One region of the Streptomyces sp. NBC_01317 genome, then DNA from elsewhere that is predicted to be linked to it. Evidence: riboswitches for the same ligand, from Rfam matches in the RefSeq annotation. Region 1 holds a riboswitch; each other region holds the start of a gene.
What was found. A riboswitch is a leader RNA that binds a small molecule or an ion and turns the genes downstream of it on or off. The one in region 1 is predicted to bind cobalamin.

Region 1 (4,205 bases):
TGCCTCCAAGTCGTTCACCTCGTCGCGCAGCGCGAGCGCGACCTGGAGGGCGGTGTCGCCGAGCGGCTGGTCGTCACGGACGAAGGACCAGGCCAGCATGGTGACAGGGCCGGTGAGCATGCCCTTGACCGGCCGGTCGGTGACCGACTGCGCGTACGTGGTCCAGCGCACGGTCATCGGCTCGGGGCGCGAGATGTCCCCGGCCAGGATCGGCGGGCGCACGTAACGGGTGCCGTACGACTGCACCCACCCCTGCCGGGTCGCGAGGTAGCCGGTCAGCTGCTCGGCGAAGTACTGGACCATGTCGTTGCGTTCGGGCTCGCCGTGCACCAGCACGTCGATGCCGGCCTTCTCCTGGAAGGCGAGGACCTCACGGATCTCGGCCTCGATGCGCTCGTCGTACCCCGCCGTGTCGATACGTCCCGCGCGCAGGTCGGCGCGTGCGGTGCGCAGTTCGTTCGTCTGCGGGAACGAGCCGATGGTGGTGGTCGGCAGCAACGGCAGCCCGAGGTGGGCACGCTGGGCCGTCGCCCGCTCCGGGTACGGTGCGGCGCGGTGCCCGTCGGCGTCGGTGACCGCCGTGGCGCGGGCCCGTACCGCCGGGTCGTTGGTGAGCGCGGAACCGGCGCGCGAGACCAGGTCGGCGCGGTTCGCGGTGAGTTCGGCGGCGATCGTGTCGGTGCCCTGCGCGAGACCGCGCGCCAGCGTGACGACCTCCTCCGTCTTCTGGCGCGCGAAGGCGAGCCAGCGGAGGATCTGCGGATCGATGTCCCGCTCCGCCGTGACGTCGAGCGGGACGTGCAGGAGCGAGCAGGAGGAGGACACGTCGACGCGGTCGGCGAGCCCGAGGAGCGTACCGAGGACCGACAACGACTTCTCGAAGTCGTTGATCCAGATGTTGCGGCCGTTGACGACGCCCGCGACCAGGCGCTTGCCCGGCAGGCCGCCCACGGCGCCCAGGGCGTCGAGGTTCGCGGCGGCCGGTCCCGTGAAGTCGAGGGCAAGCCCTTCGACGGGTGCCTTGGCGAGGACGGGCAGGGCCTTGCCGAGCCGGTCGAAGTACGACGCGACCAGCAGCTTCGGCCGGTCGGTCAGCGCGCCGAGGTCCCGGTAGGCGCGGGCCGTGGCGTTCAGCTCCGCCGGGGTCCTGTCCTCGACGAGCGCGGGCTCGTCGAGCTGCGCCCACTCGGCGCCGGCGGCGCGCAGGTCGGCCAGGACTTCCGCGTACACCGGGAGCAGCCGGTCGAGCAGCGTCAGCGGCTCGAAGTCCGGGGCGACACCGGGGGCGGGCTTGGCCAGCAGCAGATAGGTGACCGGGCCCACGAGCACGGGCCGCGCCGCGAGGCCCAGCGCGAGGGCTTCCCTCAGCTCGGCGACCGGCTTGGTGGAATCGGCGGTGAACACGGTGTCCGGGCCCAGCTCGGGGACGAGGTAGTGGTAGTTCGTGTCGAACCACTTGGTCATCTCCAGCGGCGCGACGTCCTGCGTGCCGCGCGCCATCGCGAAATACCCGTCGAGGGCGTCCGCCGCGACGGCGGCGCGGTGGCGTGCGGGGATCGCGCCGACCAAGACGCTGGTGTCGAGGACGTGGTCGTACAACGAGAAGTCGCCGGTGGGAACCTCGTGGATGCCGGCGTCGGCGAGGCGGCGCCAGTTCGTACGGCGCAGTCCGGCGGCCGTGTCGCGCAACGCGTCGGCGCCGACGGTGCCTTTCCAGTAGCCCTCGACGGCCTTCTTCAGTTCACGGTTCTGGCCCTGGCGGGGGTAGCCGTGCACGGTCGCCCGTGCTGCCGCGGCTGCGGACTTGTCTGTCACAGAACTCTCCTTCGCGAGCGGTTCTCTGCCGTCCCGGGGACGGTCGAGGGCACGAGAGGAGCCACAGACCGGACGGATCACGTCCCGGGTGTCCGGGTGCGCGTGACCGCCTGATATGTACGCCGACCCGCCCACGAGGTCACCGGGATCTCCGCGCACGGTGTTCGCGCGCGGGCAGTGGCAGGTCTTCGGACTCGTGGGCGCGTCTCTACGGACGAGACACCTACTGGCCGTCGCTTCCCAGACCCGATCCGGGCCCAGTGCTGATGACGGCGGTCGTTCCCACTCACCGCTGCGGGGCAGTCCCGGATTCCCACCGGGTTCCCTCTTACGACGCCGCTGTCTGGCTGACAGGGCGAACCAACTGCACTCGTCACCCTATGCCCTCAGCTGAAGCGCCGGGAGCCCCTTTCCTTATTCCGGAAGGGGGAGGGGTTCCGGACGGGGGAGGGCCCGCTCACCAGGTGGGAAGGCCCGCTCACCGGATCAGGCCGCCATGATCGCCTCGGTGACCCGTACCCCGCGGTCGGGCGCGGTGTCGATGCTCGGCATCAGGCCCGGGACCGCGATGCTGGGCAGGATGTGTCCCCACAGTATCGATATCCGCCGCCCGAGATCCTCGCGATTCGTCAGGGCGCGGGACATCAGCTGGATGCCGGCGAAGGCACCGACCAGCAGTTCGACGGTGTCCTGCGGGCGCACGCTGGGGAGCAACTCACCCTGCGCGCGTGCCTCTTCCATCAGCGACACCAGATGGACGGGCCACTGGCGGAAGGGGCCGCTGTGGTCGACGCCGGGGGGAGCACCCTGGTCCACGGTGAGCCGGACGCTTCCCCTGAGCAGTGCGTTGTCCAGGAGCCGGTGGGCCACCGCGAAGGTGATGTCGATGACTTCCTGGAGCTTGGAGGCCTGTGGGGGTACGGTGCCGAGCTGTACCTGCTCGTCCAGGACCGCCTGCGCCAGAGCTTCCTTCGACTGGAAGTGGAAATACAGGGCACCCTTGGTGACCTCAGCGCGTTCCAGAACCATGGTGAGGGTCGTGGAGGAGTAGCCGAACTCGTCGAAGACCGCGCCGGCCGCCTCCAGAATCGCCATGCGCGTCCGGATGGCGCGCTCCTGTGTTGCCATGAATGACCCTTCCGCGCAGCCGGGTTGACCAGCACAAAACAAACCGCCCAGCCCGTACTATAGGGCTCAACGACTCCCCGAATGTCTCTCCCGCGCCAAAACGTTGGGACGCGAAGGGGTCTCCGGGACCTACGAGTCCCGTGGTGACACCGGTACAGGATGGCCGGTTTTCGGCTTCCGACCCGTTCGGTGGACGGGTCGTGACCCACGGTCGCCGGGCCGGTGGGGTCCCGGCCGTCGGAGCGACGCATCGGGGACCGGGCGGCGCGCCCACGAACGGACGATGCGCCCCTTTTGTGCTTACTTTCCGTAGTCATGGGTAAGATCCCTCACGGTCCTTCGGATCCCGCCCCCTCGCTCCCCTGACGCTCCTCCCAGGGGCCAGTTCCCGGCAGTTCCCCAGGTTGCGGGGTGGTGGGCCACCACAGAGTGTGGGCCGCAGTTCACAGCGAACACGAACGAAGGAGAGCGCGTCGTGGCGACTCTGTGTAAGCCCGATGTGTCGGTTCCCGAGCATGTGATCACCATGGAGGACACCCTCGCCCTGGCGCGGTCGCTCCACGCCGGCCACCCGCAACTTCCCCTGGCGCTCCGGTTGATCGAGAACACCGGGGTGGCCAAGCGCCACCTCGTCCAGCCCATCGAGGAGACCCTCAGGCACCCCGGCTTCGAGGACCGCAACCGGCTGTACGAGTCCGAGGCGAAGGCGCGGGTGCCCGCCGTGGTGAACCGCGCCCTGGACCACGCCGAGCTGCGTGCCTCCGACATCGACCTGATCATCTATGTCTCGTGCACGGGCTTCATGATGCCGTCGCTGACCGCCTGGCTGATCAACACCATGGACTTCCCCAGTCACACCCGGCAGTTGCCGATCGCCCAGCTCGGCTGCGCGGCGGGCGGCGCCGCCGTCAACCGGGCGCACGACTTCTGCCAGGCGTACCCGGACGCGAACGTGCTCATCGTCGCGTGCGAATTCTGTTCGCTCTGCTACCAGCCGACCGACCTGGGGGTCGGCTCGCTGCTCTCCAACGGCCTGTTCGGTGACGCGGTGGCCGCCGCCGTCGTCCGGGGCAAGGGCGGCACCGGCATCGCGCTGGAGCGCAACGGCTCGCACCTCGTGCCCGACACCACCGACTGGATCGCGTACAGCGTCCGCGCGACCGGCTTCCACTTCCTGCTGGACAAGCGGGTGCCCGGCACGATGGAACCCCTCGCCCCCGCGCTCCGCGCGATGGCCGTCCAGCACGGCTGGGACGCGGCGG
Region 2 (4,205 bases), 6.0 Mb from region 1:
AAGACGATCTCCGGCGGACTCATCAACGAATCGGGCATCCGTACCGAAGTGATCTTCGCGGCGCTGGTCGGCGCGATCATCTGGAATCTCTTCACCTGGCTGCTGGGGCTCCCGTCGAGCTCCTCCCACGCCCTGTTCGGCGGCCTCATCGGCGCCACCCTGATGTCCGTCGGCACCTCCGGTGTCAACGGCGGCGTCGTCATCACCAAGGTCCTGATCCCGGCGCTCGCCGCCCCGCTCGTCGCGGGGCTCGCGGCCATGCTCGCCACCCGGCTGACGTACCGCGTCAGCGCCCGTACGGACGAGAAGGCGACGGCCAAGGGCTTCCGGGCCGGGCAGATCGCCTCCGCCGGGCTGGTCTCCCTCGCCCACGGCACCAACGACGCGCAGAAGACCATGGGCGTCATCACGCTGGCGCTGGTCACCGGCGGGGTCCTCTCCCCCGGCTCCAACCCGCCTCTGTGGGTCATCGTCTCGGCGGGCACGGCGATCGCGCTCGGCACGTACCTCGGTGGCTGGCGCATCATCAAAACCATGGGCACCGGCCTCACCGACCTGCGCCCGCAGCAGGGCTTCGCCGCCCAGACCAGCGCCGCGACGGTCATCCTGGCCTCCTCGCACCTCGGCTTCTCGCTCTCCACCACGCAGTCCTGCTCCGGTGCCGTGATGGGCGCGGGCCTGGGCCGCAAGGGCGGGGTCGTGCGCTGGTCGACGGCGACCCGGATGTTCATCGCCTGGGGGCTGACGCTGCCCGCCGCGGGGCTGGTGGCCGCCGGGGCGGAGTTCCTGACCGGGCACGGGACGTGGGGTGTCACCGTCGTGGCGATCCTGCTCGTCGCCGTCTCCGGTGCGATCTGGCTCGCGTCGCGCCGCCGTCCGGTGGACCACACGCATGTGACCGGGGCGGATGTGGTGCCGGTGAATGTGGGGGTGGACATCGCCGCCTCCGGTCCGACAGTGGCGGGCCTCGCGTCCGTGGACGCCGCTACCGCCGGTCTGACGACCACCATCCCGGGGCCCGTCGCCCTGCCCATCCCGCCCGCCGTCGCCGGCGAGTCGGCGCGAACCGCCACGGTCTGAACCGCCACGGTCTAAGGAAGCGATCACATGAAAATCGACTGGGCAGCCCTCGGCTCCGTGTTCGGCGTCAGCCTCGTGTCCACCATCGGTCTGGTGGGCCTGTTCACCCTCGGCATCGTGGCCCTGGCCAAGCAGGAGTCGGCGGCCTCGGAGTCCGGCGGGTCGGCGGGGGGCTCCGTGGCCCTGGCGCGCACCGGCGCCTACGCGTGCTTCGCGCTGTGCGCGGCGGCCGTGGCGTACGGCATCTACCTGATCGTGGCCTGACCGTACGTACCGCGCTCGGCCCGGGGGCCTGCCCCCGGGCCTTTCGTGTGGGGCTTCGCACACTGCCCCGCCGCAGGTCAAGGGCGGGTTGACGGGCGTTCTCGCAGCGTGGTGGACTGCCGGGGCCAATTACGGCGGCAGCAGAGGAAGCCGGTGCGAATCCGGCGCGGTCCCGCCACTGTCACCGGGCACGGTGTCCCTCCGGGGAAACGTCCCCGGGAGCCAGGAACTCTCGCCGCCGCGTTTTCCGTCGAGCCGGGGCGCGGACCCTGAGTGAGGACACGTCGCCATGCCTGGCCGCGCCTGCGTCCGTGCCGCCGCTTCTGTCGCTTCTGTCGCCGCCACCAGCCCCGCCGTTTCGGTCACTTCCGCAGCGGGGGCCTCTGGTCGGCCGGCCCGGTCGGCCGGCTGGGACGCCGCGTGGGTCCACGCGTACGGGGCCGCGGGCGGGCTGCTCGCCGACCTTCTGCTGGGCGATCCGCGCCGGGGCCATCCGGTCGCGGCGTTCGGACGGGCCGCGGGGGGCGTGGAGCGCGCCCTGTGGCGGGACCACCGTGGCTGGGGCGCGTTGCACACGCTGGTCTGCGCGGGCGGGGCGGTGGGCCTGGGCGCGGTGGTGGCACGCGGGGCGCGGGGACGTGGGGCGCGAGGGCGTGCGGGTGCCGGGACGGCGGGAGTTGCCGGGACGGCGGAACGTACCGGAGCAGCCGGAGGTGCCGGGCTCGCGGGCCGGCGGGTCGCCTCGGTCGCGCTGACCGCCGCCGCCACCTGGTCCGTCGTCGGCGGTACGTCACTGGCGCGCGAGGCGCGTGCCATCGGCCGGGCGCTCTCCGCCGGGGACGTCGAACTGGCCCGGGAGCGGCTGCCGCACCTGTGCGGCCGTGACCCGCAGTCCCTCGACGCCCAGCAGATCGCGCGGGCCGTCGTGGAGTCCGTCGCCGAGAACACCTCCGACGCGGTGGTGGGCGCGCTCGTGTGGGGCGCCCTGGCCGGGGTCCCCGGGCTGGCCGGGTTCCGGGCCGTGAACACACTGGACGCCATGGTGGGGCACAAGTCCCCGAAATACCGCCGGTTCGGCTGGGCCTCGGCCCGTCTCGACGACGTGGCGGGCGCGCCAGGCGCCCGGCTGACCGCCGCGCTGGCCGTCGTCGCGGGCGGCGATCCGCGCGGGGCGTGGCGGGCGTGGCGCGACGACGCGCGCAAGCACCCGAGCCCCAACGCGGGCCCGGTGGAGGCCTCGTTCGCGGGGGCGCTGGGCGTACGGCTGGGCGGAACGCTCGCGTACGGCGGCCGGGTCGAACACCGCCCGGTACTGAACGGCGGCGGCCGGCCCGTGGAGATCGCCGACATCGAACGGGCCGTGCGGTTGTCCCGGCGGGTGAGCGGATTGGCGCTGGCGGTGTGCGTGGCGGGGCGGTTCGCGTACGCGGCGGTTTCCGGAACGGGTGCGGGGGCCGACCGGGGCGTCGGCGCGGGCGCCCTTGACGGTGCGGGTCTCGGCTCGGGCGCCGGTGACGGTGCGGGTGTGGGGAGGCCGTTGTGAGGCGGGACGGGGTGGGGGGTGGGGTGCTCATCGCCGGGACCACCTCCGACGCGGGCAAGAGCGTCGTCACCGCGGGCGTCTGCCGGTGGCTCGTGCGGCAAGGTGTCAACGTCGCGCCCTTCAAGGGCCAGAACATGTCCCTCAACTCGTTCGTGACGCGCGAAGGCGCCGAGATCGGCCGGGCCCAGGCCATGCAGGCGCAGGCCGCCCGTATCGAGCCGACCGCGCTGATGAACCCCGTACTGCTGAAGCCCGGCAGCGACCGGAGCAGTCAAGTGGTCCTCATGGGGCGCCCGGTGGGCGAGATGAGCGCCAGGGGCTACCACGGGGGCCGCCAGGAAGCGCTGCTGGGGACCGTACTGGAGTGCCTCGCCGAGCTGCGCCGTACGTACGACGCCGTGATCTGCGAAGGCGCCGGCAGCCCCGCCGAGATCAACCTCCGCCGCACCGACATCGTGAACATGGGCATCGCCCGCGCCGCCCGCCTGCCGGTCGTCGTGGTCGGGGACATCGACCGGGGCGGGGTCTTCGCCTCGTTCTTCGGGACGACGGCGCTGCTGAGCGCCGAGGACCAGGCGCTGGTCGCGGGGTACGTCGTCAACAAGTTCCGGGGCGATGTGTCCTTGCTGGAACCGGGGTTGGAGATGCTGCGCGGGCTGACCGGGCGGGCGACCCTCGGTGTGCTGCCGTGGCGGCCCGGCCTCGGCATCGACGAGGAGGACGGGCTGCGGGTGTCGCTCCGCGGGTCGGTACGGGAGTCCGCGGCGTCCGTTCCGTACGGCGAGGACGTCCTGCGCGTCGCGGTGTGCGCCGTACCGCTGATGTCGAACTTCACCGACGTGGACGCGTTGGCGGCGGAGCCGGGTGTGGTGGTGCGGTTCGTGGACCGGGCGGAGGAACTGGCCGACGCGGACCTGGTCGTCATACCCGGCACCCGCGGCACCGTGCGCGCCCTGGCCTGGCTGCGGGAGCGCGGGCTCGCGGACGCGGTGGCGCGGCGGGCGGCGTCGGGTCGCCCGGTGCTGGGCATCTGCGGCGGCTACCAGGTGCTCGGCGAGCTGATCGACGACGAGGTGGAGTCGCGGGCCGGGATTGTGGCGGGGCTGGGACTGCTGCCGGTACGGGTGCGGTTCGCGCGCGAGAAGACGCTGGGGCGGCCGGTGGGCGTCGCCCTCGGTGAGCCTGTGGAGGGGTACGAGATCCACCACGGGGTCGCGGAGGTCGGCGGCGGCCCGGCGTTCGTCTCCGACGGGGGCGGGGTGGCGCTGGACGGGTGCCGGGTGGGTTCTGTGCGGGGGACGCACTGGCACGGGGTGCT
Region 3 (4,205 bases), 2.4 Mb from region 1:
GCCCAGGCCCACCGGACGCCACTTGGCGTTGGAGCGGCCGGCCTGCTCGGTCGGGTAGAAGTTGATGTCCACGACCCGGTCGAGGAAGGTGACGGCCGTACGGACGGTCTCGTCCAGCCGCTCCCAGTCGATCTCGCCCGAATCGAGCACGAAGGCGCCGAGGTTGACCGAGCCGAGGTTGCAGACGGCCGTCTCGCCGTCGTCCGTGACCTCCAGGATCTCCGTGCAGAGGTTGGAGGAGTGGACGACCTTGCCGGGCAGGGCCGTCTGGTTGGCCGTACGGTTCGACGCGTCCTTGAAGGTCATCCAGCCGTTGCCGGTCTGGGCGAGGGTACGCATCATGCGGCCGTACAGCTCACGGGCCGGGATGGTCTTCCGCGCCAGGCCCGCGGCCTCCGCCTCGCGGTACGCGGCGTCGAACTCGTCGCCCCACAGGTCCACGAACTCCGGGACGTCGGCGGGGGAGAACAGCGACCACTCGCCGTCCGCGTCGACGCGGCGCATGAACTCGTCCGGGATCCAGTGGGCGAGGTTCAGGTTGTGCGTGCGGCGGGCTTCCTCACCGGTGTTGTCGCGCAGTTCCAGGAACTCCTCCAGGTCCGCGTGCCAGGTCTCCAGGTAGACACAGGCCGCGCCCTTGCGCCGGCCGCCCTGGTTGACCGCCGCGACCGAGGAGTCCAGGGTCCGCAGGAACGGGACGATGCCGTTCGAGTGCCCGTTCGTGCCGCGGATCAGTGAGCCGCGCGAGCGGATGCGGGAGTACGAGAGGCCGATGCCGCCCGCGTGCTTCGACAGGCGCGCCACCTGGTGGTAGCGGTCGTAGATCGAGTCCAGCTCGTCCAGCGGGGAGTCCAGCAGGTAGCAGGAGGACATCTGCGGGTGGCGCGTACCGGAGTTGAAGAGCGTCGGCGAGGACGGGAGGTAGTCCAGGCGGCTCATCAGGCGGTAGAGGGAGGCGACCTCGTCCAGCGCGCGGACGCTGGTGTCCTCGGCGAGACCGGCGCCGACGCGCAGCATGAAGTGCTGGGGGGTCTCGATGACCTTGCGGGTGAGGGGGTGGCGGAGCAGGTACCGGCTGAAGAGGGTACGGAGCCCGAAGTAGCCGAAGCGGTCGTCGGCGTCCGGGTCGATCAGCGCGTCCAGGAAGTCGGCGTGCAGCGCGACGAAGTCGGCCGTGCGGTCCGCGATCAGGCCCTCGCGGTGCCCCACCGCGACGGACGCGGAGAACGCCACGGCGCCCTGGCTCGCGGCCTCTTCGGCGATGGTACGGGTGAGCAGCCGGGCGGCGAGCCGGGAGTAGGCCGGGTCCTCGGAGATGAGCCCCGCGGCCGCCTCGGTGGCGAGCTCGCGCAGCTCGGCCTCGTCCGACCGGGCATTGCGGCCACGCAGCGCGGCGCCGGCGACGCGTCCTGGGTCGGTGTCGGGCAGATCGGCGGTCAGGTCGGTCAGGAGCCGCAGCAACGCGGTCCCGGGTCCGTCGGTCACCTGTGCGGAGACCTCGGAGATGCCTGAAGCCGGATCGGCTGGCGCGATGGTCACGTGGTGCTCTCCCTCGCTCGGCTCTGGGCCGTCGGCGGGGAAGCGGGGGCGCGCGGATCCGCCACTCACCCGTCTCCGGGCAGCACGAACCACGGCGTCTCCGGCCCAGCCTCGGGGCCCGGACGTCCTGGCACCCGGTTCGGTCGAGCCGGATGCGCTGCCGGCAGGTGTTCGGACTCACGGGTATGACAAAGCACACCACAGCAGACCGTTGCGGGACAGTTCCGGATTCCCACCGGATTCCCCTGCGTCGACAACGAGGTTGAGCATACATCTGGGGGGCGCACGGTGAAGCACCCCCTAGATGTTGTGTCGCGCCCCACTTCGCCCCATGGATGTCGGAGTCCTCCACTATGGTCCCGGAGACGAGGAGGCCGCCCTGTGACAGCACACGAGAACCGGTTGGCACCAGGTCGACAGGGCCGGGCGAGCTCGCCCGGACGGCACCCTCGCCCCCGCCGACGCCTTCACCGGCCAAGGCGAATGGGCCGACCCCGCCCCCGTCCTGATGGCCGTCGAAGTCACCTCGTACGACTCGGAACCGACGAGCGGGACCGCGTGCAGAAGCCGCGTGCCTACGCGGAGACCGGGATCCCGGTCTATCTGCTGATCGACCGGGACAGTTGCGAGGTGACGGTCTACAGCGAGCCGAACGCCACCCGCTACGAAATCGCGCACACGGTGCCGTTCGGCAAGGACGTCAGCCTCCCCGACCCCGTGGGGATCACCCTGGAGACCGAGCAGCTCAAGGAATGGGTGCGCTGACGACGGACGGGCCGCCGGAGTTCCGGCGGCCCGTCCTGGATGCTGCTTTCGTACGGCCCGTCAGCGCACGGGGTCCGGGTCCGCCGGGGTCAGTGGCAGATCCTTCTTCACGCCCGGGTCGCCGATGTCCGCCGTGTAGTCCGACGGGCTCGTCTCGTCCACGCCCTCCGGGGCCTTGGCGGCCTTGAAGACGAAGGTCAGGACCACGCTCACCACCAGGTTCAGCACAAACGCCGTCAGGCCGATGTAGCCGATCTCGCCGATGCCGGGGATCTCCTTCGAGGAGCCGCCGAAGTGCGCCTGCGTCGGGCTCGCGACGCCGTACGCCGCAATCGTGCCGTACAGCATGCCCACCGCCCATCCCGTGAGCAGCGCCCAGCGGTGGAACCAGCGGGTGAACAGGCCGCCGACCAGGGCCGGCATCGTCTGGAGGATCCAGATTCCGCCCAGCAGCTGGAAGTTGATCGCGACCGTCTTGTCCATCGTCAGGACGAAGGCCAGCGCCCCCACCTTCACCAGCAGCGACACCAGCTTGGAGACCTTCGTCTCCTGCGCGGGGGTCGCGTCCGGTTTGATGAAGTCCTTGTAGATGTTGCGGGTGAACAGATTCGCCGCCGCGATCGACATGATCGCGGCCGGCACCAGCGCCCCGATGCCGATCGCCGCGAAGGCGACCCCCGCGAACCAGTCGGGGAACATGTTCTCGAAGAGCTGCGGGATCGCCAGCTGCCCGTTGTCGACCTTCACCCCGGCCGCGATCGCCATGAAGCCGAGCAGCGCCAGCAGGCCCAGCATCAGTGAATACAGCGGCAGGATCGTGGTGTTGCGCCGGATCACCTCACGGCTGCGGCTGGAGAGCGTCGCCGTGACCGAGTGCGGATACATGAAGAGCGCGAGCGCCGAGCCGAGCGCGAGCGTCGCGTAACCCCACTGCTGGGCCTCGCCCGGCGCGAGCGCGCCGCGTGGCGCCCCGGTCGCCGGGTTCTTCTGCGCGAACGCGTCGCCCGCCTTCGCGAAGATGTCGTCGAATCCGCCCAGTTTGACCGGGATGTAGATGATGGCCACGATGATCACCAGATAGATCAGGGTGTCCTTCACGAACGCGATCAGCGCGGGCGCCCGCAGCCCCGACGAGTACGTGTACGCGGCGAGCACGGCGAACGCGATCAGCAGCGGCAGGTCCTTCACGAACCAGTTCGTGTCCTCGCCGCCGCCGACGCCCATCACGTCCAGCACCGCCTGGATCCCCACCAGTTGCAGCGCGATGTACGGCATGGTCGCGAGGATGCCGGTCACGGCGACCGCCAGCGAAAGACCCTTCGAGCCGAACCGGCCTCTGACGAAGTCCGAGGTGGTCACATACCCGTGCTTGTGCGACACCGACCAGAGCCGGGGCAGGAAGGTGAAGATGAGCGGATAGACGAGGATTGTGTACGGCACCGCGAAGAAGCCCGCCGCGCCCGCCGCGTAGATCGCCGCCGGCACGGCCACGAAGGTGTACGCCGTGTAGAGGTCGCCGCCGAGCAGGAACCAGGTGACCCACGTGCCGAACGACCGTCCGCCCAGGCCCCATTCGTCGAGACTCTGTTCGTTCTCCGCCCGGCGCCAGCGCGCCGCGAGGAAGCCCATGACCGTGACGGCCAGGAAGAAGAAGATGAAGACGCCGAGCGCGACGCCGTTCACACCGTCGTTCATCGCGACGCACCTCCCGCGCGGGATCCCGTACGGGCGCGCTGGTCACGCCGCCACAGCTGGAAGGCGATCATCGTCAGCACGGCCGACACGACGACCCAGAGCATCTGGTACCAGTAGAAGAACGGGATGCCGATGAACGCCGGATCGGTCCGCGCGTACGAACTCACCCAGAGCAGCGCCACGAAGGGCGCGACCAGGCAGAAGGC

Region 2: another riboswitch for cobalamin. It lies ahead of OG349_RS27855 (cobalamin biosynthesis protein); the one in region 1 lies ahead of metE (5-methyltetrahydropteroyltriglutamate--homocysteine S-methyltransferase).
Region 3: another riboswitch for cobalamin. It lies ahead of OG349_RS11765 (ribonucleoside-diphosphate reductase subunit alpha); the one in region 1 lies ahead of metE (5-methyltetrahydropteroyltriglutamate--homocysteine S-methyltransferase).

What each region holds. Positions count from the first base shown of each region.
Region 1 is NZ_CP108393.1:364,902-369,106, reverse strand. Features, by position in the region: gene metE (5-methyltetrahydropteroyltriglutamate--homocysteine S-methyltransferase) at 1-1,815, opposite strand, end outside; cobalamin riboswitch at 1,978-2,196, opposite strand; gene OG349_RS01465 (ScbR family autoregulator-binding transcription factor) at 2,302-2,943, opposite strand; gene OG349_RS01460 (type III polyketide synthase) at 3,419-4,205, shown strand, end outside.
Region 2 is NZ_CP108393.1:6,405,115-6,409,319, reverse strand. Features, by position in the region: gene OG349_RS27865 (inorganic phosphate transporter) at 1-1,080, shown strand, start outside; gene OG349_RS27860 (hypothetical protein) at 1,108-1,344, shown strand; cobalamin riboswitch at 1,440-1,598, shown strand; gene OG349_RS27855 (cobalamin biosynthesis protein) at 1,634-2,887, shown strand; gene OG349_RS27850 (cobyric acid synthase) at 2,899-4,205, shown strand, end outside.
Region 3 is NZ_CP108393.1:2,810,612-2,814,816, reverse strand. Features, by position in the region: gene OG349_RS11765 (ribonucleoside-diphosphate reductase subunit alpha) at 1-1,539, opposite strand, end outside; cobalamin riboswitch at 1,685-1,817, opposite strand; partial or broken gene OG349_RS11760 (Uma2 family endonuclease) at 1,958-2,304, shown strand; gene mctP (monocarboxylate uptake permease MctP) at 2,365-3,999, opposite strand; gene OG349_RS11750 (DUF3311 domain-containing protein) at 3,996-4,205, opposite strand, start outside.